One region of the Mitsuokella sp. AF21-1AC genome, then DNA from elsewhere that is predicted to be linked to it. Evidence: riboswitches for the same ligand, from Rfam matches in the RefSeq annotation. Region 1 holds a riboswitch; each other region holds the start of a gene.
What was found. A riboswitch is a leader RNA that binds a small molecule or an ion and turns the genes downstream of it on or off. The one in region 1 is predicted to bind thiamine pyrophosphate.
Positions count from the first base shown of each region.

Region 2: another riboswitch for thiamine pyrophosphate. It lies ahead of thiS (sulfur carrier protein ThiS); the one in region 1 lies ahead of thiC (phosphomethylpyrimidine synthase ThiC).
Region 3: another riboswitch for thiamine pyrophosphate. It lies ahead of DWX75_RS08860 (hydroxyethylthiazole kinase); the one in region 1 lies ahead of thiC (phosphomethylpyrimidine synthase ThiC).

Region 1 is NZ_QRVW01000036.1:1,926-9,468, forward strand. Features, by position in the region: gene DWX75_RS10805 (AI-2E family transporter) at 1-378, shown strand, start outside; gene DWX75_RS10810 (YezD family protein) at 453-803, opposite strand; gene DWX75_RS10815 (universal stress protein) at 1,048-1,428, opposite strand; gene thiC (phosphomethylpyrimidine synthase ThiC) at 1,547-2,854, opposite strand; TPP riboswitch at 2,901-2,997, opposite strand; gene DWX75_RS10825 (Flp family type IVb pilin) at 3,077-3,727, opposite strand; gene DWX75_RS10830 (glutaredoxin domain-containing protein) at 3,891-4,121, opposite strand; gene DWX75_RS10835 (NAD(P)/FAD-dependent oxidoreductase) at 4,178-5,110, opposite strand; gene DWX75_RS10840 (NAD(P)H-binding protein) at 5,260-5,907, opposite strand; gene DWX75_RS10845 (pyridoxal phosphate-dependent aminotransferase) at 5,994-7,178, opposite strand; gene DWX75_RS10850 (Lrp/AsnC family transcriptional regulator) at 7,342-7,543, opposite strand, start outside.
Region 2 is NZ_QRVW01000033.1:9,086-16,628, reverse strand. Features, by position in the region: gene thiH (2-iminoacetate synthase ThiH) at 1-494, opposite strand, end outside; gene DWX75_RS10550 (thiazole synthase) at 508-1,311, opposite strand; partial or broken gene thiS (sulfur carrier protein ThiS) at 1,312-1,491, opposite strand; TPP riboswitch at 1,618-1,748, opposite strand; gene DWX75_RS10545 (nitrite/sulfite reductase) at 1,829-3,400, opposite strand; gene DWX75_RS10540 (GtrA family protein) at 3,583-3,987, opposite strand; gene DWX75_RS10535 (glycosyltransferase family 2 protein) at 3,977-5,008, opposite strand; gene DWX75_RS10530 (glycosyltransferase family 39 protein) at 5,057-6,523, opposite strand; gene DWX75_RS12015 (ketopantoate reductase family protein) at 6,746-7,543, shown strand, end outside.
Region 3 is NZ_QRVW01000023.1:6,671-14,213, reverse strand. Features, by position in the region: gene clpB (ATP-dependent chaperone ClpB) at 1-1,969, opposite strand, end outside; gene DWX75_RS08870 (thiamine phosphate synthase) at 2,139-2,828, opposite strand; gene DWX75_RS08865 (MTH1187 family thiamine-binding protein) at 2,831-3,181, opposite strand; gene DWX75_RS08860 (hydroxyethylthiazole kinase) at 3,210-4,049, opposite strand; TPP riboswitch at 4,103-4,201, opposite strand; gene DWX75_RS08855 (hypothetical protein) at 4,213-5,211, opposite strand; gene DWX75_RS08850 (aminodeoxychorismate/anthranilate synthase component II) at 5,404-5,973, opposite strand; gene trpE (anthranilate synthase component I) at 5,954-7,453, opposite strand; gene trpA (tryptophan synthase subunit alpha) at 7,469-7,543, opposite strand, start outside.

The DNA.
Region 1 (7,543 bases):
GGCATCAGCGAATTCGTTCCGGTGCTCGGCCCGACTGTCGCTTCGGCCTTCGGTGTCCTGCTGACGGCCACGGTCGATCCCTGGATTGCCGTGCAGACGGCCGGCTTCTACCTGATTCTGACGCAGCTCAACCACAACATCGTCTATCCGACGCTCATCGGCAAATCGCTCGACCTGCATCCTGTGGCCATCATCCTCGGCATCGTGCTCGGCGGTGAGTTGCTCGGCCCGGCCGGCATGTTCCTCGCCGTACCATTCATCGTCATCTGCAAACTCGTCATTGAGGATATCTACAAGGACCGTCAGGAAACCCAGAAACGCCTCAAGACGTCGCGCTGGCTCAGCAAGACGCACGGCGACGACAACACCAAAAACTGAACCGGAACCGTCTCACACGAAAAAAGGACTGCCATGCCGCAGTCCTTTTTATTATTCTGGAAAACCAGCCGGCCTCAGATGCCTTCGCCGTCGAGGCCCGTGAAGCGCTGCTTCTCCGTGCGTTCGATCTGCAGCAGCCGCCCGTGACGGATGACGAGCACGAGTTTGCCGTACTGCAGCAGGCCGAATTCCTTGCGGATACGCGCGGCAATCTCCTGCAGGGCCGCCGGCGAATACGGACACGTCCCTGAGCCAGTATCCTGCCAGCAATCCAGGCGCCGTTTCTCATTCCACTCCACCTGCATGAGCACGCCATCCTGAGCCACGAGGATGATTTCCCCGTAACAGATGTTCCTGAGTCCATGAAGGATGTATTCCATAGCAAGCGCTGGGATTTCCCCTGGCTGCAGTTTACGGCCTGCCATTCTGATCGCCTCTTCTTTCTATCGGTGATTAAAAGCATACTAAACAAATATGTTTAACTATAATATATTTATGATACTATAGGAAAATCCGTTTGTCAAGAACTGCCCTTTACAAAAAACCGCTAGAAACATATACACATAGCGACTGCGAACCCTTTTTGTGCACAAAAAGGCTGCCGCACGAAATACGAATGCTTCGTGCGGCAGCCCTATGCCTCATACATGGATACCGGCTGTCACAAACTCATTTGATGACCATGACCGGGATTGGCGATTCTTCGACGACCTTCTGACTGACGCTGCCGATCAGCGCGCCTTTGAACAGCCCCAGGCCGCGGCTGCCCATGATGATGAGATCGCTGTGCTCCTCACCTGCCACGCGCAGGATGGCCTTCGGGATATTGCCCGTCTCGACATGCTTCGAGGCCTTGATGTCATCCGGCAGTTTCTCCCAGATGCGGTCGAAGACGATATGACTCGGGATGTCCTTATTGATGTTGCTGGCTACATAGACAAAGTCGAGATCTGCCTTGCACTTCTCCGCAAAGAAGATTGCCTCATCTACTGCTTTGCAGCCATTGACCGAACCATCAACCGGTACAAGGATTTTCTGTATCTTCCCCATAATAAAACCTCCAATCTAGGTTTGATTTCATTTTACAAGGAATATTTCGAGCCAGAGCGGTCAAAATCCTTCTTCCCGCCGATGTTTTTTGCAGAATTTCCTGAAAAGCTCCGCTTGCTCAGTCCTGGCACGGGCAGTCCGGCTTGTCAAAGTACTTGTTGATGATCTCCACGGCACAGTAATCGCCGCACATCGAGCAGGCACCTTCATCAGCGGGGTTGCGCGCACCACGTTTCTTCTTGGCAAGGTCCGGGTCGATGGCGAGTTCCATCTGACGATTCCAGTCGAGTACCTTGCGGGCTTTCGCCATCTCGCGGTCCCATTCGCGCGCACCCGGTACGCCGCGCACGAGGTCGGCGGCATGGGCAGCGATGCGGCTCGTAATGACGCCCGTGTGGACATCCTCGATCGTCGGCAGGGCCAGATGCTCCGCCGGCGTCACGTAACAGAGGAAGTCCGCTCCCGAGACGGCCGCAAGCGTGCCGCCGATGGCCGCGGTGATGTGGTCGTAGCCCGGCGCAATATCCGTGACGAGGGGGCCGAGGACATAGAACGGCGCATGGCGGCAGAGGCGTTTCTCCAGCTTCATGTTCGCCTCAATCTGGTCGTAGGGAACATGGCCCGGCCCTTCGACCATGACCTGGACACCGCGTTTCCAGGCGCGGTCGACAAGCTCGCCAAGCGTGATGAGCTCCGTGAGCTGGCCGCGGTCCGTAGCATCAGCCGTGCAGCCCGGACGCATGCCGTCGCCGAGGCTGATCGTCACATCGTATTTCTCGCAGATGTCGAGGATATCGTCGTAATGCTCGTAGAGCGGGTTCTCCATCTCGTTGTGGAGCATCCAGCCGGCGATGAAGGAACCGCCGCGGCTCACGATGTCCATGATGCGGCCCTGGCGGCGCATGCGCTCGATGGCGCTGCGCGTGACGCCGCAGTGGAGCGTCATGAAGTCCGCGCCGTCCTTGGCCTGCTGCTCGATCGTCTCGAGGATGTCGTCATCCGTCATCTCGACAACGGCGCCGTGTTCGCGGATGGAGCGCACCGTTGCCTGATAGAGCGGCACGGTGCCGACCATGATGGGTGAATGCTCGATGATGCGCTGACGCGAAAGGTCGATGTTGTTGCCCGTCGAGAGGTCCATGACGGCATCGGCGCCGCAGCGCACGGCTTCGTCAAGCTTCTCGAGTTCCGGCTCGATGTCCGGGAAGGTGCTCGACGTGCCGATATTGGCGTTGACCTTGACGCGCAGGCCCTCGCCGACGCCGCGCGGGCGCAGGTTCTTGTGGTTGATGTTGGCGCAGATGGCAATCGTGCCGTTGGCCACGCGTTCGCGGATGGTTTCCACCGGAATCTTCTCTTCCTCGGCCACGATCTTCATGGCATCGGTGATGCGGCCTTCACGGGCCTGCTGCATTTGTGTCGACATGGCTATTCCTCCTAAAAATAAAAGCCGCCCGGCGTACCGGACGGCAAAATTTGCTTTGTCACTTCCCTACGCAGGTATTACCCCAACAGGTTCCAAGGGTCGGAAAATCCTCTCAGCCGCAAGCGGCTCCCCTAGTGAAATCGTCATATTGTGTTTGTTCTTGTTTATTGTAGCAAAAGGATGAAAAAATAGCAAGCACTTCCTGCCTCGTCCTTAAGTCAATTATTTATTGGTCGTCCATGAAATATTATATTCCGTACCATCTTTTCCATAAGTTTGGTTCATATATGTTGTATTTTTATAGTTGCTATTGCCAACACCACTGGAAGATTGCTCCTGACCCGTATAATAATGTGAAATATACGAGCCATTCCCCAACGATTCGATACGAACACCAATCCAGCCGCCTTCCTGACCGACATTCATTTCATATTCTTTAAGCGAAGTCGCATTCCAAATTCCTGTAAATCTAGTGTAATCTTTACCATCGATTTTTACACCAGGTTTTCCACTCGAACCACCATTTGTTGCATATTTGTGTCCATAGTCTGAATTGACTTCTTGTTGAACATCAATCTCTACCCAGTTCCCCGCAGCAATTTCAATTCTTCCATTCTTGATAGCTTGACGCAGTGCATCGTCCAACGTTTTCTGCAAGCGTTTCTGCTTGGCTTCATTCGAACCATCGATGGCATTGCTGATGGTCGTAGACACATTAAAAAATGCTTCTCCAATGGCATCCGCCAGGCCGCCGTTGGCAAAGATTGCCGCGGCCACGCCGACCACGAAGGCCAGTATCAGCGCATACTCGACAATGCCCTGAGCCGCCTGGTCCCGGAGCTTCCTGCCAGGTCCCTTGAAAATCCTGCTCATATCTTCTACCTCTATCGTCTTGCCCCTCTCATCTATCGAGCAAATGTTTTCGCTTTCATAACTCTCTATTCATTATACGGTATCCGGACACCTTTTGCACTGAAAATTTGGAGCAGCAGAAAAACCGGCTGACGAGCAGCCGGTGACAGGAAGGGATATGGTATCAGAGTCCGAGCAGAGCGTCGAGCTTGGCTTTATCGAAGCTCACGACGAAATCCTTGCCGTTGACGGTTGTGACTGGCACGATGAGGTCGCCGGAGATCTTGTAGCATTCATCGCGGTCCTTATCGCTGAGCTCGATGTTGTGCTCCTCAAACTCCACATGACGGGATTTGAGATATTTCTTGACCTTATCGCACCAGGGGCAGGTCGTGATCGAATAAACTTTTACCATAAGAGAACACTCCTTATCTGAAATCAAATATTTTACATGGAAGGACGGGAAACGGCTCAATCCTCAAGCTGGCGAATGTAGCGCTCAGCCAGCAGGGCAGCCGTCGTGCCATCAGCCGCAGCCGTCGTGAGCTGGCGGATTTCCTTCTCGCGCACATCGCCGGCAGCGAAGACGCCCGGGATTTCCGTGCGGCAGTCCTCGCCGGCAGGGATGCGGCCGCTCTCCGTCAGGCGAATCTGCCCGCGGAAGAGTTCGGTATTCGGCACGACGCCGATGTTGACAAAAATCGCATCGACCGGCAGTTCCTCGCTCTTGCCCGTATCCTTGTGCAGAACCTGAATGGACTCGAGGCGTTTCTCACCGGCAAGCGCCGTGATTTCCGTCTGCAGCATGACCGTGACGGCGGGATTGGCATAGAGGCGTTTCTGAGACACCTCATCAGCCCGGAGCTCCGAGCGGTGGATGAGATAAAGTTTCTTCGCATAGCGCGTCAGATAGTTGGCCGCATCGACGGCTGCATTACCGCCGCCCATCACGACGATTACCTTATCCTGATACATATGGCCATCGCAGAGCTCACAGTAATGGATGCCGCGGTCCTCATAGCGTGCGGCCTCCGGCAGCGGCATCTTGCGGCGCTTCATGCCCGTGGCCAGGATGACCGTTTTGGCCTCGTAGATATGTTCTTCCGTCTCGACGATTTTGGGGACAGACGCGAGATTCACGCGCTTCACGAGGTCAAATTCATCGACCACAACGCCGACGGCCTCGGCCTGTGCCTGTACCGTCGCCATGAGGTCACCGCCCTTGACGCTCATGAAGCCCGGATAATTCTCAATACCCGTGGCATTGGCAATCTGCCCGCCCACAAGCTCATTCTCGAGCACGATCGTACTGAGATTCGAGCGACCTGCATAGAGCGCCGCCGTCAGCCCGGCCATGCCCGCACCGATGATTACTACGTCTTTTGCTACTGTTTCCTTTGCCATTCCAATCCCTCCCGCTGTCGCGTTCCTTGCTTTGTTGACTTCATTGTATCAGAAAGACCACTTTGTCTCCGTTACTCGGTCACAAAGTGGCCAAAAAGTCAAAATTTCCGAGAACAAGGCTGTCCAAGTAGTTGGAGCATTCTCCGCGCTCAGGCAAAGGAGCGGATTTCCTGCCCGGTAATGCGCTGCACACCCTGTTTCTCTTCGGCGCCGACATTGGCCATGCACGAAGCGACGACTTCCGTAGAGATGGGCGCCATGTTCTTCACGAGGCCAATGGCATTCAGGCCTTGGATGGCCTTGACGGAAACCGTCTCCATGAGCCGCTTGGCATGCTTGCGGATAAGCGACGGCGGCTCGATGATCGTGAGCGCCGAAAAGCCCAGGGCCTCCATATCGCGTTCTACCTCGCCCTTGAGCCGCAGGTAGAAAAAGCGTGAGGACGGGTCCGCGCCGACCGAAGAGACGAGCACCATATGTCTGATGCCGTATTTTTTGGCAAAGCGAGCGAACATCATCTGGTAGTCGTAATCCACATGGCGCTGTGCCACCGTCGAGCCCGCCTGCTTGCGCGAGGTGCCGAGCGCCGAGAAGATAACGTCGCCTTTGACGAGGTCCTGCCAGCCTTCGGGCTTCTCAAAATCCACCACATAGGAGCGAAGCTTGTGGGCGGGGTCCTCCGCACGCACTTCACGGCGCGTAAAGGTGCGCACTTCATCGTAACGTTTGTCCCGGAGCAGGAGATCCAGAAGGTCCCTGCCTACGGCGCCGGTTGCGCCGACAATGACTGCTTTCATAAATCATTTCCCCTCACAAAAAGCCGGCACAGGGGCGTGCCGGCTTTTTCATACGTCCAATGATTGTCTGGGTATCGCAGCCGCAATCAGCGGTATTCAGCGGCCAGCTTCTTGAAGAGCGGCAGCGAACGCTCGATCGTCGAGGTCTTGATACAGTATGCTGCGCGGAAGTAGCCGGGGCAGCCGAAATCCGTGCCCGGCACGAGCAGGAGGTCGTATTTCTTCGCGCGCTCACAGAAGGCGTAATCGTCCTCTTCGAGGGCCTTCGGGAACAGGTAGAAGGCACCCTGCGGCTTCACGCACGTAAAACCGGCATCGATGAGGCCCTGGTAGAGCAGCTGGCCGTTCTTGACGTACGTCGAGATATCCGACGGCTGACCGGCACAGCGTGCAACGACGAGCTGCCAGAGTGACGGCGCATTGACGTGCGTCAGCACGCGGGCGGCACCGGCGATGGCACCATAGACGGCGCCGAAATCAGCAACCTCGTCCGGCACGACGATGTAGCCGATGCGTTCGCCCGGCAGCGAGAACGATTTGCTGTACGAATAGCATACGAGCGTATTCTTGTAATACTTCGGGATGTACGGCACCGTATAGCCTTCATAGGCAATCTCGCGATACGGCTCATCGGAGATGATGAAGATCGGATGACCGTATTCCTTTTCTTTGACTGCGAGGATTTCGGACAGGCGCTGGATTGTCGCCTCGGAGTAAACGGCACCGCTCGGATTGTTCGGCGAATTGACGATGACGGCCTTCGTGTGCGGCGTCAGGCGCTTTTCGAATTCATCGAAGCGGATCTGGAAGTCGTCGACCTTCGCCGGCACGACGACGAGCTTGCCGCCCACGGATTCCACGAAGCAGCGGTACTCCGGGAAAAACGGCGCAAACGTGATGAATTCGTCGCCTTCTTCGCAAAGGGCCTTGAAGCAGATTGTGATGGCCGCTGCCGCGCCGGCTGTCAGAAAGAGATTGTGCCCGTCGAACTTCGTGCCGAAACGCTCGTTGATGCTCTTGGCCAGCGCTTCTCGGGCCTGCGGGTTGCCCGGTGCGATCGTGTAGCCGTGCACAGCCTCCGGCGGCATGTTCGTCAGGATGTCGATAGCTGCTTCCTTGACGTATTCCGGCGTGGGCACGTTCGGGTTGCCCAGGCTGAAGTCAAAGATATTCTCCTCGCCGACCTCGGCAGCCCGCTTGCGGCCGAATTCAAAGATTGTACGGATGGTCGATTTCTTCGTCCCCAGTTCATACATCTTTTCCGATACCATAGTATTACCACCTTTATGCGTATTCCAATTCATGATAGACATTGCTCTTTTCAGTCAGAACATATTTTACATTTTAACACATCGTTGTCATAAAAAAAAGGAGAATGTGCCGATGATGGCAGCATTCCCGTATAAAAGAGTAAAGCATATGGTTATGAGAGCATTAATCCGTAAAATAACGCATCGACGTCTTCTTCCACTCTTTCTTGGAGTAAAGCATCGCACGCTTCGTCACGCCTGTTTCTTCCGACAGACGCTTGACGATGGCTTCACATTCCTCGCGGCTGTGGCCATGGACCATCGTGTAGAGGTTGTAGGGCCAGTCCGGCGCCGTATTGCGGTCGTAGCAATGGGATACGGACGGG
Region 2 (7,543 bases), on a different contig from region 1:
TCCTCCATGCCGCTCCTGGCGATGACCTGCATCTCATGCTCGATCTCCTCGGACGTCAGCTGCAGGCGCTGAATGTCGTTGTAGCAGTTGAAGCCGCAGTAGACGCAGTAATTCTCGCAGTAATTGGCGATGTAGAGCGGCGTGAAGAGATAGACCGTGTTGCCGAAATGGCGGCTCGTCTCGAGCCGCGCACGCCTTGCCATCTCCTCGAGCAGGGGCTGCGCGGCAGGCGACAGCAGGGCCTTGAAATCCTCGACGCTGCAGATGCGGTGGTCGAGCGCGCGACGGACGTCCTGGATCGTGTAGGCATCGGGATCGTAGGCGTTCATGGCCGCGATGACCTTCTCGCGCACATCGGAGCGGATCTCTTCCATATCCGGCAGATAGGCCATGGGGTCCGTGCGGCACGAGGGATCGTGCTCAAGGCGGTGTTTCTTGGCGAGTGCGGCCTCGCTCAGGCGGCTGGAATCCACGAGGAACTGATTCTCTTTCATAACTGCCACCTCCTCAATTGCGCAGGAAACCCGTCAGCGGGTCGGAAGCCTCGGCGCCGCGGCTCAGCACGCGCCCGAGCCCCGCAAGGTACGCCTTGCGGCCCGCCCGGATGGCGTCGCCAAAGGCTGAAGCCATGAGCGGCACATTGCCGGCCGTCGCGAGCGCCGTGTTGGCCATGATGGCCGCCGCGCCCATCTCCATGGCCTCGCATGCCTGCGACGGCGCGCCGATGCCGGCGTCGACGATGATCGGCAGGTCGATCTCATCGATGAGGATCTGGATGAATTCCTTCGTCGCGAGTCCCCGGTTCGAGCCGATGGGCGCTGCAAGCGGCATGACGGCGGCTGCACCGGCCGCTGCGAGGTCGCGCGCGGCGTTGAGGTCGGGGTACATGTAGGGCATGACGATGAAGCCTTCCTTCGCGAGGATTTCCGTGGCCTTGATTGTCTCGTTGTTGTCCGGCAGCAGATACTTGGAGTCGCGCATGATCTCGATCTTCACGAAATCGCCGCAGCCGAGCGCCCGCGCAAGGTGTGCGATGCGCACGGCCTCGTCCGCCGTACGCGCACCCGACGTGTTCGGCAGGAGCGTGATATTTTTTGGCACGTAGTCGAGGATGTTTTCCTTCTCTTTCGTGTTGGCGCGGCGCACGGCCACCGTGATGAGCTCGGCGCCGGCATACTCGACCGCCGCCTGGATGAGCTTCAGCGAGTACTTGCCCGAGCCCAGGATGAAGCGCGAGTGAAACGTGTGGCCGCCGATGACGAGTGCATCGTCTTTTGCTTCCTTATCACCGGCGCCCGAGCCGCCGCCCATGAAGCAGACGACCTCGACCTCATCCCCATCGCTGAGCACCGTCGTATCGTAGGCCTCGCGCGCGAGGATCACGCCGTTGTGCTCCACGGCCACGGCCCGCCGGTCGTAGCCGGCCTCCGCCAGATAATCCGCCACGCTCAGGCCCTCTTTTGCCTGCAGCTCGCCATTGATTCGTACCATCTTGCATCCTCCTCCGAAAATCACAGCTCCCCAACGTCCCGGCATGCTCAAAACGCCACCAGCCAAAACAAAAAGGGAGGCAACCTGACTCTGGTCGTCTCCCTGTACATGCAGAAACATCGCTCGATCGCATTTCCTGCGCATCCCTACGTTGGCATTATCCAAATCAGGTTCCCGGGTCGGAGTCACGAACTCCCTCTCAGCCTGCTTTGACGCCGCGCGCTGCGGCCGCCGGGCAAGCTCCCCGTGTCTATGGAATTGTAAAATCCTTAAAACGCTTTTTATTATAGACGAAACGATACAGAATTACAACCGTTTCCGCGAAAAAACGCCTGCTTTACACGAGATAGGGCGCAAGGACGGCCTGCCAGTCCGCGAGCGGCGTACGGCGCACCGTTTCGTGGAAGGCCTCGCCCGCCTCGCGCACGGCGAAGTAATGCGCGACGAGTGCGCAAAGTGCCGCGAAGAGCTTCGCATCTGCCACGCGGCCCGCAAGCGGCTGAGCGTAGGCCGCATCGGGGCCGAGCGAACCGCCCACCTGCACGGTGTAGACGGGCGTCACCTCGCCGTCGACCTTCGCGCGGCCGCCCGTCAGGCCGATGTCCGCGATCTGCGGCTGCGCGCACGAATGGAAGCAGCCCGTCAGATTGATGCGCACAGGCACGTCGGCCGCGGGGAACGCCGCATCGAGCGCCTGCGTCAGCTGCTGCAGGCGGTCCTTCGTCTCAATCGGCGCGAAATTGCAGTAGGCATTGCCCGTGCACGACGACGCGTAGCCCGAGAAGAGCCCCGGCTGCAGCGGATAGCGCGCAAAGAGCTCCTCGGCAAGCAATGCGTCGAGGCGCTCAGCGGGGATGTCGAGCAGGATGAGATTCTGCGAATTCGTCGTGCGCAGGCGGCCCGTGCCGTAGGTCTTCGCAAGCCCTGCAAAGGCGCGCAGGTCCGCGGCCTCGATGTGGCCCTTGGCGAGATGCACGCCGACATACGAGAGCCCCGGCTGCTTCTGTGCGTGGACGCCGTAGAAGCGGCCGTACTGCCACGGCGCCGTGACCTCCTCGCCGCCAGCTTCGAGCGTTCCCGTCTGGGCCGTGATCTTCGCGGCCACGGCGCAGATGCCAAGATCCGCGACGAGGTATTTCAAGCGGCAGTGATTGCGCTTCTCGCGATATCCTTCGTCGCGGAAGAGCGTCGCCACGGCCTTGGCGACCGGCAGCACCTCTTCGGGGCGGATGAAGAACGGCAGCTTCTGCGCGAGGTACGGCTCCGCCGAGAGGCCGCCGCCCACGTAGGCGTGAAAGCCCGTCTCGCCCGCGCGCCGGGCCGGCACGAACGCGAGGTCGTTGATGCGCGCGAAGCCGGCGTCGTGCGGATTTGCCGAGATCGACACCTTGAACTTGCGTGGCAGGTTCGAGAAGTCGCGGTTGCCGAGGAAGAAGCGGTACGTCTCCTCGACGAGCGGCGTCGTGTCGAGGAGTTCCTCGGGGTCGACGCCCATGAGCGGATTGCCGAGGATCGTGCGCGGCACATCGCCGCAGGCCTCGACGGAGCTCAGGCCGGCCTCCGCGAGGGCGCGGCGGATAACGACGGCGTCGCGCAGCGTGATGTTGTGGATCTGCACGGCCTGGCGGATCGTGATCTGCACCTCATCCCTGCCGTACGCGTGCGCGAGATCCGCGAGCACCTCGGCCTGCGCGGCTGAAAGCGTGCCCGACGGCAGCTTGACGCGCACGAGGAAATGGCCGTCGCGCGGCCGCTGCGCGTAGATGCCGGCCCATTTGAGCCGCTCGACGTCGCCGGGGTCGAGCTCCGAGAACGCTTTGCCGGAAAGCGCCTCGATCTCCCCGAAAATGTCGAGGCCGTCCTTTTCCTGTTTCCACTGCTCATTGCGGTTGCTTGTCACTGCTGTCATCTTCAATCTCTCCTGTTCATCTGGTTTTCCATGCAAAAATGGAGGTCCCGGCACACAAACGGTGCACAGGAACCTCCATTCTTTGGTCAGTTCGCTATGAATACCATTACGATACCATACGAAGGCCAAACTGTCAATCTTATTATTCCTATAATTTCGCTATGAATTTGCCGGACTGTGCCTCAGCGGCGGCCGAATGCGAAGATCTTGACGAACAGGAACGTGATGGGCACGCCGAGCACGGCCGCGATGAGGAAGCTCACGAGCGACGGCAGCCCGAGCCAGTTGTAGAAGACGAGCACGATGATGTTCTGGATGATGTAGTTCGGCACGTACGACAGGAAGAACTTGACGTAGCGCGCAAGCGTCAGACGTGTTGGGAAGACGAGCCAGCCGTTGAGGATGTAGGCATTGATGTTGCTCAGGAGGTAGCCCGCGTTGAACGCGACGTTCGCGTTGCCGAGAAGCGGCGTCAGGAGCTCCGCGAGGAAGCTGCAGAGGAACGTGTTGATGCAGCCGACGACGAGGAAGAGCAGGAACTCACGCGAGAGGAAGTGGCGCTTGAGCGTCCCGAGGTCAAACTGCATGGCCGTTCACCTGTCCCTTCGCTGCACCTGCCGGCGGGGCAAAGCCCGCGGGAGCCGCCTCCCCGCAGTCTGCCGGCTTGCCACGCTCGAGGAGATAGAGCGGACGGCGCTTCGTCTCCTCGTACGTGCGGCCGAGATACTCGCCGATGATGCCGAGGATCATGAGCTGCAGCCCGCCGAAGAACGCGACGCACGCGATGATCGTCGGCCAGCCCGCCACGGTATCCTCGCGCACGAATGTCTCAAACAGCACGTGCAGGAACAGGACGACGCTGACCATCATGCTGAAGAAGCCGACGTAGAGCCCGATGCGCAGCGGGAACGTCGAGCACGTGAAGACGCCGTCGACCGCGAGCCGCCACATCTTGCGCGGCGAGAACTTCGAGACGCCCGCGTAGCGCGGCGGCGCCGTGAAATGCACCTGCTTCTGGCGGAAGCCCATCGAGCCCACGAGACCGCGGATGAAGCGCGCGTGCTCGCGGTAGCGGCGAAACGCGACGACGACCTTGTGGTCCATCAGGCGGAAATCCGAGCCGCCCGGCTGCACGGGCACCTCCGAGATGATGTTGAGGAATTTATAATACGAAGCCGACGTTGTGCGCTTGAGCCACGAAGCGTCCTCCGTTGCCTCGCGGATGGTCTGCACGACTTCATAGCCATCCTCCCAGTCGCGGAGCAGGGCCGGGATCATCTCGGGCGGATGCTGCATGTCGCCGTCCATCGTGATGACGGCATCGCCGTCCGCGTGGTCGAGGCCGCACGTCAGCGCGAGCTGATGGCCCGAATTGCGCGCGAGCAGCATCGGCTGGACGCGGCAGTCCTTCTGTTCGAGCTCGTGCAGGATGGCGCGGCTCTTATCGGCCGAGCCGTCGTCGACAAAGATGAGCTCCCAGGCGTAGTCCGGCAGCTTTGCCATCTCGTGGCAGACGGCCTCATAGAAATGACGCAGATTGGCTTCTTCATTATAGACGGGCACGACGATTGAGAGCGTGTGCTTCGGTGTTTCGTTAATGGCTGACATGATGACTGGCTTCCTTTCCCTCAGGTCCTGTTCTTCGCGTTTCCCGCGTCATTTCGCGGGCGGCAGGACCACTTTGATGATGAGCATGCCGTTTTCCTCGCCGACCGTCTCAAATGTCCCCTGCGGCAGCTGCTCCTTGAGGTAGGCCTCGCGCGGCACCTCACAGAGCACGAAGAACGGCACCCCCGCCGGCAGGTCCTCATAGGCAAGGAATGGCATGACATTCTTGGCATTCCAGCTGAGTCCCGAAGGCTTCACGCGCTCCATGTCGGCACGGTGGATGAGCTCGGGGATATTGCCGCCGTAGTAGAAAACCGTCGAGGTCCTGTACCGGATACGCTCTACATTGTAGTCGCCGCAGTTAACGACGAGGGCATCATCCACATTAAGATTCCTTAAACTTGCAGCGATCGCGCGCCCCGACTGCTGACCGCAGAGCGGCACGGCCACGGCGAACGTCAGCACGAGGTAGAGGCACCAGCAGGCGGCCGCGAGCCGTTTGACGAGCACGGTGCGCTCCTTGAGGAGCCGCGCGGCGAGAATGGCCATCGGCAGGAACGCCGGCAGGGTGTACGTCACGTACTTCGTCGCCATGCACTGGAAGAAGAGGTGGATGATCACGGCCCAGGTCAGGAGGAACACGGCATGCTCGCTCCAGCGCCTGGCCCAAAGATCGCGCCACGTCTTCTTGATGCGCCAGAGCACGAGGAACGACCACGGGCAGAAGCCCAGCAGGAAGATGACGATGTAGTAGAACCAGACGTCGTCGCGCGCGTGCTCCGAGACAGTCGCGCGCAGGAAATTCTGCACGCCGAAGAAGTTCGTGATGAATTCCATGCCGTGCAGGCGGTACATCAGGTAATACCAGCTGCCGCCCACGACGAGGAAGACGGCAAGGCCCGGCAGCCAGCCGAGGTGCAGCAGCTCACGGGGCTTTCTGCGCAGGCAGAGGAAGACGAGCATGATGAAGCCCGGCAGCAGGAAGCCGATTGGCCCCTTCGTGAGCACCGTGAGCCCCGAGAACAGGAACGCCAGCAGGTAGTATCGTCGACTGCCGCTGCGGTAGCCCAGGTAGAAGGCGATGAGCACCGAATTGAAGAAAAAGATGAAGGTCATGTCGGTGATGACGGCCTTCGAGAGGTAGAAAAACGCCGTCGTTGTCGCGAAGATCAGCGCGGCGAGAAAGGCCGTCGCTCTATCGTAAAGCTTCTTCGCAAAGTACCAGACCTGCAGCACGTCGAGCACGGACACGACGGCGGGGAAGAAGCGCGCGGCGAATTCATTGACGCCAAACAGGCTGAAACCCGCGAGCAGCTCCCAGTAGAAGAAAATCGGCTTGTCATACCAGAAATTGCCGTAAATGCGCGGCGAGATCCAGTCGCCGGCTGCGAGCATCTCCTTGGCCGTCAGCGCGTAGTTTGATTCCACCGGATCCGTAATGGCCAGCAAGTGATTGCCAGCAAACACCATGATGACGACGCCGAGCAGCGCCAGTGCCTGCTGCTGTTTTCTCATAACCTTCTCTCCCATCCCTTTGCCTGTCCACATAAAAAGGGCGGCCCCCAGATACTGGATACCACCACGCACCGGGCGCCGAGCCTTTTGCAAGCAAATTCTAATCTTGTATACTCTCCTTAGTATAATGGCCCGTCTGCCGTCTGTCAATGCAAGGTGCTTCCCTCCCTCTTTGCCCGTGCCCGGCCATGTGGTACAATAAAGCAAAAAGGGGGTATTCACATGAAATTCACCATCATCGGCGCGGGCGGCACGGGCGGCGTCCTCGGCGGCTATCTCGCCCATGCCGGCAATGACGTGACCTTCATCGCGCGCGGCCGGCACCTTGCGGCCATGCGCGAAAAGGGGCTGCTTATCCGCACGAATCACCGCGGCGACATCCTCGTGCCGAACGTCAGGGCCTGCACCATGGAGGAGTACGAAAAAAGCGGTGACACGCCCGACGTGCTCTTCGTCTGCGTCAAGTACTACAGCCTGCCTGATGCCATCGCGCTCGCGAAGCACTGTGCGGGCAAGGAGACGCTGATCATCCCGATCCTCAACGTCTTCGGCTCGGGCGCCGTCATGCAGGAAGAGCTGCCCGGCCTCACGGCGCTCGACGGCTGCATCTACGTCTTCGCCAAGATTGCAGAGCCCGGCGTCATCGCGCAGCCGCAGTCCATCCTGCGCGTCTTCTACGGCTTTCGCCCGGGACAGCCGCAGACGTTTGCGAAAAAGGCGCAGGAACTCGAGGCCATCATGCGCGCGGCCGACATCCACGCGCATTTCACGGATCAGATCCAGCGCGATGCCCTGACGAAATTCAGCTTCGTCTCGCCGATGGGCGCGGCCGGCCTCTACTACGGTGCGAAGAGCGACGATTTCCAGCAGCCGGGCGAAGTCCGCGAGACATTCGTCGGGCTCATCCGCGAGGTGCAGGCCGTCGGCGAGGCCATGGGCATCACCTTTGACCGCGACCTCGTGGCAAACGGACTGAAGCTCATGGACGCCTTCGCGCCGGGTCTCACGACCTCCATGCAG
Region 3 (7,543 bases), on a different contig from region 1:
CGACGTAGCCCGGAGGCGCGCCGATGAGACGCGATACGCTGTGCTTCTCCATGTACTCCGACATATCGATGCGGATCATGCTGCGCTCATCATCGAAGAGGGCTTCTGCCAGCGTCTTTGCGAGCTCCGTCTTGCCAACGCCCGTCGGGCCGAGGAAGATGAACGAACCGATTGGGCGGTTCGGGTCCTTGATGCCGGCACGCGCGCGCAGGATGGCTTCGCTGACGGCCTTGACGGCTTCATCCTGGCCGACGACGCGGTCGTGCAGCACATCTTCAAGATGCAGCAGCTTCTCGCGTTCGCCCGTCAGCATCTTCGTCACAGGGATACCCGTCCAGCGGCTGACGACCTTGGCGATGTCCTCCTCGCCGACTTCCTCCTTGAGCAGGCGGTCGTCCTTGGATTTGGCCGCGATGATCGCTTCTTCCTCCTTGAGTTTCTTCTGGAGTTCCGGCAGCTTGCCGTACTTGAGTTCCGACATGCGGTTGAGGTCGTACGCACGCTCGGCTGCTTCCATCTCGCTGTTCACGCCGTCAATTTCCTTCTTGATGGCGCGCACGCGCAGGATGGCATTCTTTTCCGTCTCCCACTGCTTCTTGAGTTCCGCTTCCTGCTGCTGCAGGTCAGCCTTCTCTTTCGTGATGCGGGAGAGCTTCTGCTGCGAAGCTTCATCCGTCTCCTTCTTGAGTGCCTGCTCCTCGATCTCCAGCTGCATGATCTTGCGGCGGATCTCATCGAGCGGCGCCGGCATGGATTCAATCTCCGTGCGCAGCTTGGCAGCGGCTTCATCGACGAGGTCGATGGCCTTATCCGGCAGGAAACGGTCGGAAATGTAGCGGTCGGAAAGCGTGGCGGCTGCGACGAGCGCCGCATCACGGATGCGCACGCCATGATGAACTTCGTAACGTTCCTTGAGGCCACGCAGGATTGAGATCGTATCCTCGACACTCGGCTCACCGACCATGACCGGCTGGAAGCGGCGCTCGAGAGCCGTATCCTTCTCGATGTACTTGCGGTATTCGTTGAGCGTCGTCGCGCCAATGCAGCGCAGCTCGCCGCGCGCCAGCATCGGTTTCAGGAGATTGCCGGCATCCATGGCGCCTTCCGAGGCACCGGCACCGACGACCGTATGAAGCTCATCGATGAAGAGCAGGATCTGTCCTTCCGACTTGGCAATCTCATTGAGTACGTTCTTCAAGCGTTCCTCGAATTCGCCACGGTACTTCGCACCGGCGATCAGAGAACCCATATCGAGTGAGAACAGCGTCTTGTTCTTGAGGGATTCCGGTACATCGCCCGCCACGATGCGGCGTGCGAGGCCTTCGACGATGGCCGTCTTGCCGACACCCGGCTCACCGATGAGCACCGGGTTGTTTTTCGTCCGGCGCGAAAGGATCTCGATGGTGCGGCGAATCTCCTCGTCGCGGCCGATAACCGGATCGAGCTTGCCGGCACGCGCCGCAGCCGTCAGATCGCGGCCGAATTTCTCGAGGGATTTATAGCCCTCTTCCGGATTATCCGTCGTGACATTCTGTTTGCGGTTCTTCTTGATGGAAGCCTGGATGGCAGATTTCGTCAGATGGAACTGACGGCAGATATCCTGCACCTCGCTGCTGCCGTCCGTCACAAGGGCCAGCAGCAGATGTTCCGTCGAAACGTAATCGTCCTTCATGGATTTGGCATATTCCTCGGCGCGGCCGAGCACGCGGACCATGTCCATGCCCATGCCGAGGCGGTCCGTGCCCTTGACACTCGGGATCTTCGCGAGTTCCTGCTCGAGTCTTGCCTTGAGCATCGGTAGATCTGCCTGGCATTCCTCAAAGATCGTCGCGAGCAGCCCCTCAGGTTCCTTGGCCAGTGCCAGGAGCACATGGGCCGACGTGATTTCCTGATGATATTTCATGGCCGCGATCTGCTGAGCGGATTGCAGGGCCGCCAGCGTCTTGGCTGTGTATTTTTCTTGTCCCATAATCGTATCCTCCATAATCGCTCTGTCTGATTTTCTGATTCTTGCGGAGCGGCTTTCGTCCGTTCCTGAATCTTATTATAGCGCAATAAGTCAAAAAGTCAAATACTTTTTCGACTTTTTGACTTATTTTTTCAAAATTTTTTTGGAGGGCAATTCACAGGCAAAAAGCTCAGGATTTTCGCCAGATGGACACCATCTCTTTCGCTGCCCGGCCGGGATTTTCAGCTCCCGCCACGGCGCTGACCACGAAGAAACCTTCGACGCCTGTCGCCTTGAGTGCAGGCAGATCGCAGGCCTTGACGCCGCCGCCCACAACGACGGGCACCGGGCTGATGCGGTGAAGCTCCGTGAGCTCTTCAAAGCTCCGCGTGATCACGCGCCCATCGGCCCCGCGGCCGCAGTCGCGCTTCGTCGGCGTCTCGTGCAGCGGCCCCGCGCCAAAATAATCGATATCGGATGTATCGGCATGGCGGACGTAATCGAGAAGCTCATTCGTGCGGGCGGAGAGGCCGATGACCCCGCGCTCGCCAAGATACTTGCGGCAGACACTCACGGGCACATCGCTCTGCCCCACATGGATGCCATCCACCTTGATGCCCTGCTCACGTGCGGCCAGCACGACATCGAGACGATCATCGACAAGCAAGGCCACCGCGTCCTCCTTGTGGAGCTCCTGCAGCACGCAAGCCGTCTCGCCGCACAGATTTATGAGCTCCCTTGCCGATGCCGTCTTGGAACGCAGCTGCAGGCACGTAAAGCCGTGGCTGACCGCCGCGCGGATAACCTCTGGCACCGGCCGCCCGAGTGTGTTCTCCGGCCCCACGACAAAGTACGCGGAGATATCGAGTCGTTCACGCATATTCACTTCGCATCGCTTCCTTCCTGATTTTCCTGATTCACCTGATTCGCCTTTGCCATGGCAATCTTTTTCTCCATGCGTTCCAGCTTGCCATGCATCATATCCTGATAACCCGGACGGATGTCCGCCTTCAGGACCACCTCCGTGCGGATACCGCGGTCGGCCAGCACCATCGTGGCCTTCTTCACCACGGCCATCACCTCATCCCATTCGCCTTCGATCTCCGTGAACATCGAATTGGTGCGGTTCGGCAGTCCCGATTCCCGGATGACCTGCACGACCTCGCCGACATAAGACGACATTTCCTCACCGGTCCCGCACGGAGCAATGGCCACCGCAATCAGCGCATTCATCGTAAAGCCCCCTTTTCATGCCATCGATTCATATCATATAGAACGGATTGTCCGCAATCTCCTCGGGCTTTGCCTGATAGAGCTCATCGAGGAAATAAGCGGCGAAAGTACCCGGTCCGCCGGCACGCTGTTCGGCTTTCTTTCCGGCGAAATTGTATGCCTGCACAGCCGCCAGCGCCGCGAAAAATGGCGTGGTCACAGCGGCGTAGACGGCTGCCACGCCGCCGAGAGAGCATCCGGCACCCGTGACCTTCGTGAAAAGCTCTGAGCCGCCCTCGCTCATGACCGTTGTCGTGCCGTCCGTCACGAGATCAAGGGGGCCCGACACGGCCGTGGCACCGCCTGTGAAGCGGGCCAGCGATTCGGCCGCCAGCTTTGCCTCGCGCACGCTGTCCGTCGCATCGACGCCGCGCACGCCGTCAGCCGCCATGCCCGAATCGAGCTGCCAGAGATTCGCGAGCGCGATGATTTCCGACGCATTGCCGCGCACGATGGCCGGCGGCGTCTGGCGGAACGCGAGCAAAAGGTCCCGCCGCATGCCGCCGAGTCCGATGCCGACGGGGTCGAGCACCCAGGGATGGTGATGATCAGCCAGGCTGTGCGCCGTCAGCGGCAGCGTCTTCTCGTAGATGGGCAACAGCGTCCCCATGTTGATGTACATGGCACTGCCGAGAGCCGCCATGCCCGTCCCTTCATCGGGCAGATAGACCATGGCGGCTGAACCGCCGGCCGCCAGCTGCGCATTCGCCACGAAATTGATTGTCACCGAATTCGTGATGGATGGCACGAGCGGCGTCGTCTCCTTCGCCTTGCGGACGGCCAGGAGAATGCCCTGCTTGATTTCTTCCAGTTCCATATCTATCACCATTGCCTTTCTTTCTCCAGGAGACCCGGCGTCAAAAAGAGCCCGCCTGCCGGCGAGCTCCGAATTTCTTTGCTCCCTTCGCGAGTCTTGACTCCACAGGTTCTAAGGGTCAGGCCATGCCTTCTCAACACCGAGGTGTACCCCTGCAAATAATCGATATGCGATTTTACTTGACGTCTGCCTTCTTGCCGGCAGGCGCGGCGTTTTCATTGGCCGTGCCGGCCTTGATATCGCGCGCACTGGCCAGGATCTCAGCGGGGACCTGCACATCCTCGAGCTCGTTGAAGTCACGGCCCTTGAGGCTCAATTCCACCGTGCTGTTTTCGAGAGCCTTGCGGTACGAATCCTTATCCTCGCGCGTCATATCGCTGCGCTTCAGATAGATGAGCCCCGCCTTGCGGATGGGCTCCGTCAGATTGGCGTGGAAATCCGTCAGCGTGTTCTTCTCCTCATCGATGGTCACCGTATACGTGAAATCCGGCACATTCTTAAGGATTGACTCCAGCGTTTTCTGCATGTCGGCATTGGCGAGGTTCGGGTGCTCATTCTCGAGATAGAGCTTGCCGAGGGCCTTGCCATCCACCGTCACGAGGTACGTCTGTGCCGCTCCTTCCTTCACGTCAAACTGCACATCCTTCGCAAAATCCATGAAGCCGTTGCGGAAAGCCGCCGTCCAGAACCCGTTGACCGTCTTGTCCATCGGCTGGCGCTTCGTCACGGATTTCTCCCATTCGCCATGGCCGAGACGGCAGTAAAAGGCCGTGGCCTGCTCCGTCTCGCGGATGTAGTAGGCGAGATCGCGCTCAAATTCCGGCGCGCCCGGCAGCGAAAAACCGATGGCCATCTGCCCCTTTGCGCGCGTGTACGGCTCGGATACAAATGAGATGCCGCTCGTAAGCGTGGCACTGCCCTTCGGCGTCGTCGCCACCAGCGACAAATCATACGTCCCGTTCTTGACTTCTGCCAATTGATCGAAAGCCTTATCCAGCGAAGCCCTGGCATCGAGCGGCACCACCGTTTCGGCAGGCGCTGCTGCCGGTGCTGACGGTTCAGCCGTTGCCACGGGTTCTGCAGCTACAGGTGCCATCGAGGCTTCCCCATAGGGAGCCAGCCACAGGGACAGTGCCAGCAAAGCAGCGGCCATCCCCTTTCTCTTGGACATCATAAGGCATCTTCCTCCTCCCGGTTCCAGTCAGCGGCCATCATGCAGACAGGCAGCAGCTGGAATAGTCTTCCCCATTACGGGATGTTTCTTTATGTTATTCCCCGGTACCGGGCAAAAATCCTGCTTGCTGCACATGATTTCTAAAAGAAACCCAAACGATTTCCAAGAGGTGCTAAAAAAGTGCTTAGATATTCAGGAAAGATGCGCGAGGAAGTTCTGCATCATCGTCTTCCCCGTCGGCGTCAGGATGGATTCCGGATGGAACTGGATGCCCTCGATGTCCATCTCCTTGTGGCGCACGCCCATGATTGTGCCATCGTGCAGCTCACTCGTGACTTCGAGGCAGTCGGGCAGCGTCGCACGGTCGATGATCAGTGAATGATAGCGGCCGACCTCGATATCCTGTGGCAGGCCGGCATAGAGCCCCTTGCCGTTGTGGTGCAGCGGCGATACCTTGCCGTGAATAATCTTGCCCGCGCGCACGACCTTGCCGCCGAAGACCTCGCCGATGGCCTGATGGCCAAGGCAGATACCGAGAATTGGCACCTCGCCGCCGAGCTCGCGAATCACATCCTCGCTGATGCCGGCGTCCTTCGGCACGCCGGGCCCCGGCGAGATGACAATGCCCTCGTAGCCGCGACGCCGGACCTCCTCCACCGTCGTCTTGTCGTGGCGGATGACCTCGACCTCGGCCCCAAGCTCCGACAGGAGCTGGTAAACGTTGTACGTAAAGGAGTCGTAGTTATCTAAAAGCAACAACATCGTTTTCCACCTCCTCTACGACCTCAAACAACGCCTTTGATTTCTGCAGGATTTCCTGGTATTCCTTTTCGGGAACAGAGTCGGCGACGATGCCGGCCCCCGACTGGATGATGGCGGTGTCGTCGTTCTCGATGCGCATCGTGCGCAGCGTGATGCACATATCCATGTTGCCGCAGAAATCCATGTAGCCGACCGTACCCGAATACGAATTGCGCGGCACGGGCTCAAGCTCATGGATGATCTCCATGGCGCGCAGCTTCGGCGCGCCGCTGACCGTCCCCGCGGGGAACGTCGCCTTGAGCACATCCATCGGCGTATACCCCTGCTTGAGCTTGCCTACGACCTCCGACACCATGTGCATGACATGGCTGAAATACTCGACCTGGCGCAGCTTCGTCACGCGCACGCTGCCCGGCTCGCTGATGCGGCCGATATCGTTGCGCGCGAGATCGACAAGCATCGAGTGTTCCGCACACTCCTTGACATCCTTCTGCAGGCCCTCCGCGAGCGTCTTGTCCTCCTGCGGATTCCTGCCGCGGCGGCGCGTGCCGGCAATCGGGTATGTGTAGACCGTATCGCCCGACACCTTGACGAGCATCTCCGGCGAAGCGCCGACGAGCTTCACGCGGCCGAAATTGAAGTAGAACATGTACGGCGAGGGATTGACCTGACGCAACCGGCGATAGAAGTCAAAGCAGGGCTTCGTAATCTTCTCGCGGAACTGGCGCGACGGCACGACCTGGAAGATATCACCCGCGAAGATATGCTCCTTGGCCTTGCGGATGGCTGCAAGGAAATCCTCGGGGGCCTGGCCGAATTTCTTGAGGAAGTCGACCTTTTCCCGGCGTTTAGCCGCTTTTTTCTCCTGTTTCGGCAGCGGCGCCGAGAGCCGTTCTTCAAGGGATGCGATCTTGGCGGCGACGGCATCGTACGCCTCGTCGATGTCGCGTCCATCGACATCGGCCAGGCAGACGAGCCTGGCGCGGTTGCGCAGTGCGTCGTAGACGACGAGCACACGGCAGATCATGAACTGCCCCAAAAGTTCTTCCTCGCCTAAATCCATGCCGCGCACGCGGTCGAACGTTGCGACGATATCGTAGTTGAGATAGCCGACCATGCCGCCGTTGGCGAGCGGCAGCGACGGATCTTCGACGGCCGGGCGGAAATTCTTCATGTACGCCTTGATGGTGTCGACGGGCGCGCCGTCGATGCACTTCATCAGGTCATTCTCCTTGATCATCAGCTTGTTGCGAAAGACCTGCAGCCGGGCAAACGGCTCAGCACCGATAAAGGAATAGCGGCCGAACTGCTGATGCGTCGTATCGACGGATTCGAGGATAAAGCCCTTCTTTTCGCCGACAAGCTTGTAATAAACGGATACCGGCGTATCCATATCCATGTTGATCTCTTTGGTGACGGCGATGAGATTCGTCTCCGCCGCGAGCTTATGGAACGCCTCCCGTGATGGTTTCAGCTCCATGATGACCCCTTCCTTTCAGGCTTTCCGGGCATATGCCTTGTCGAGTGCCGCACGCATGTCGCGGATGAGCTGCACGGCTTCCTCCATCTT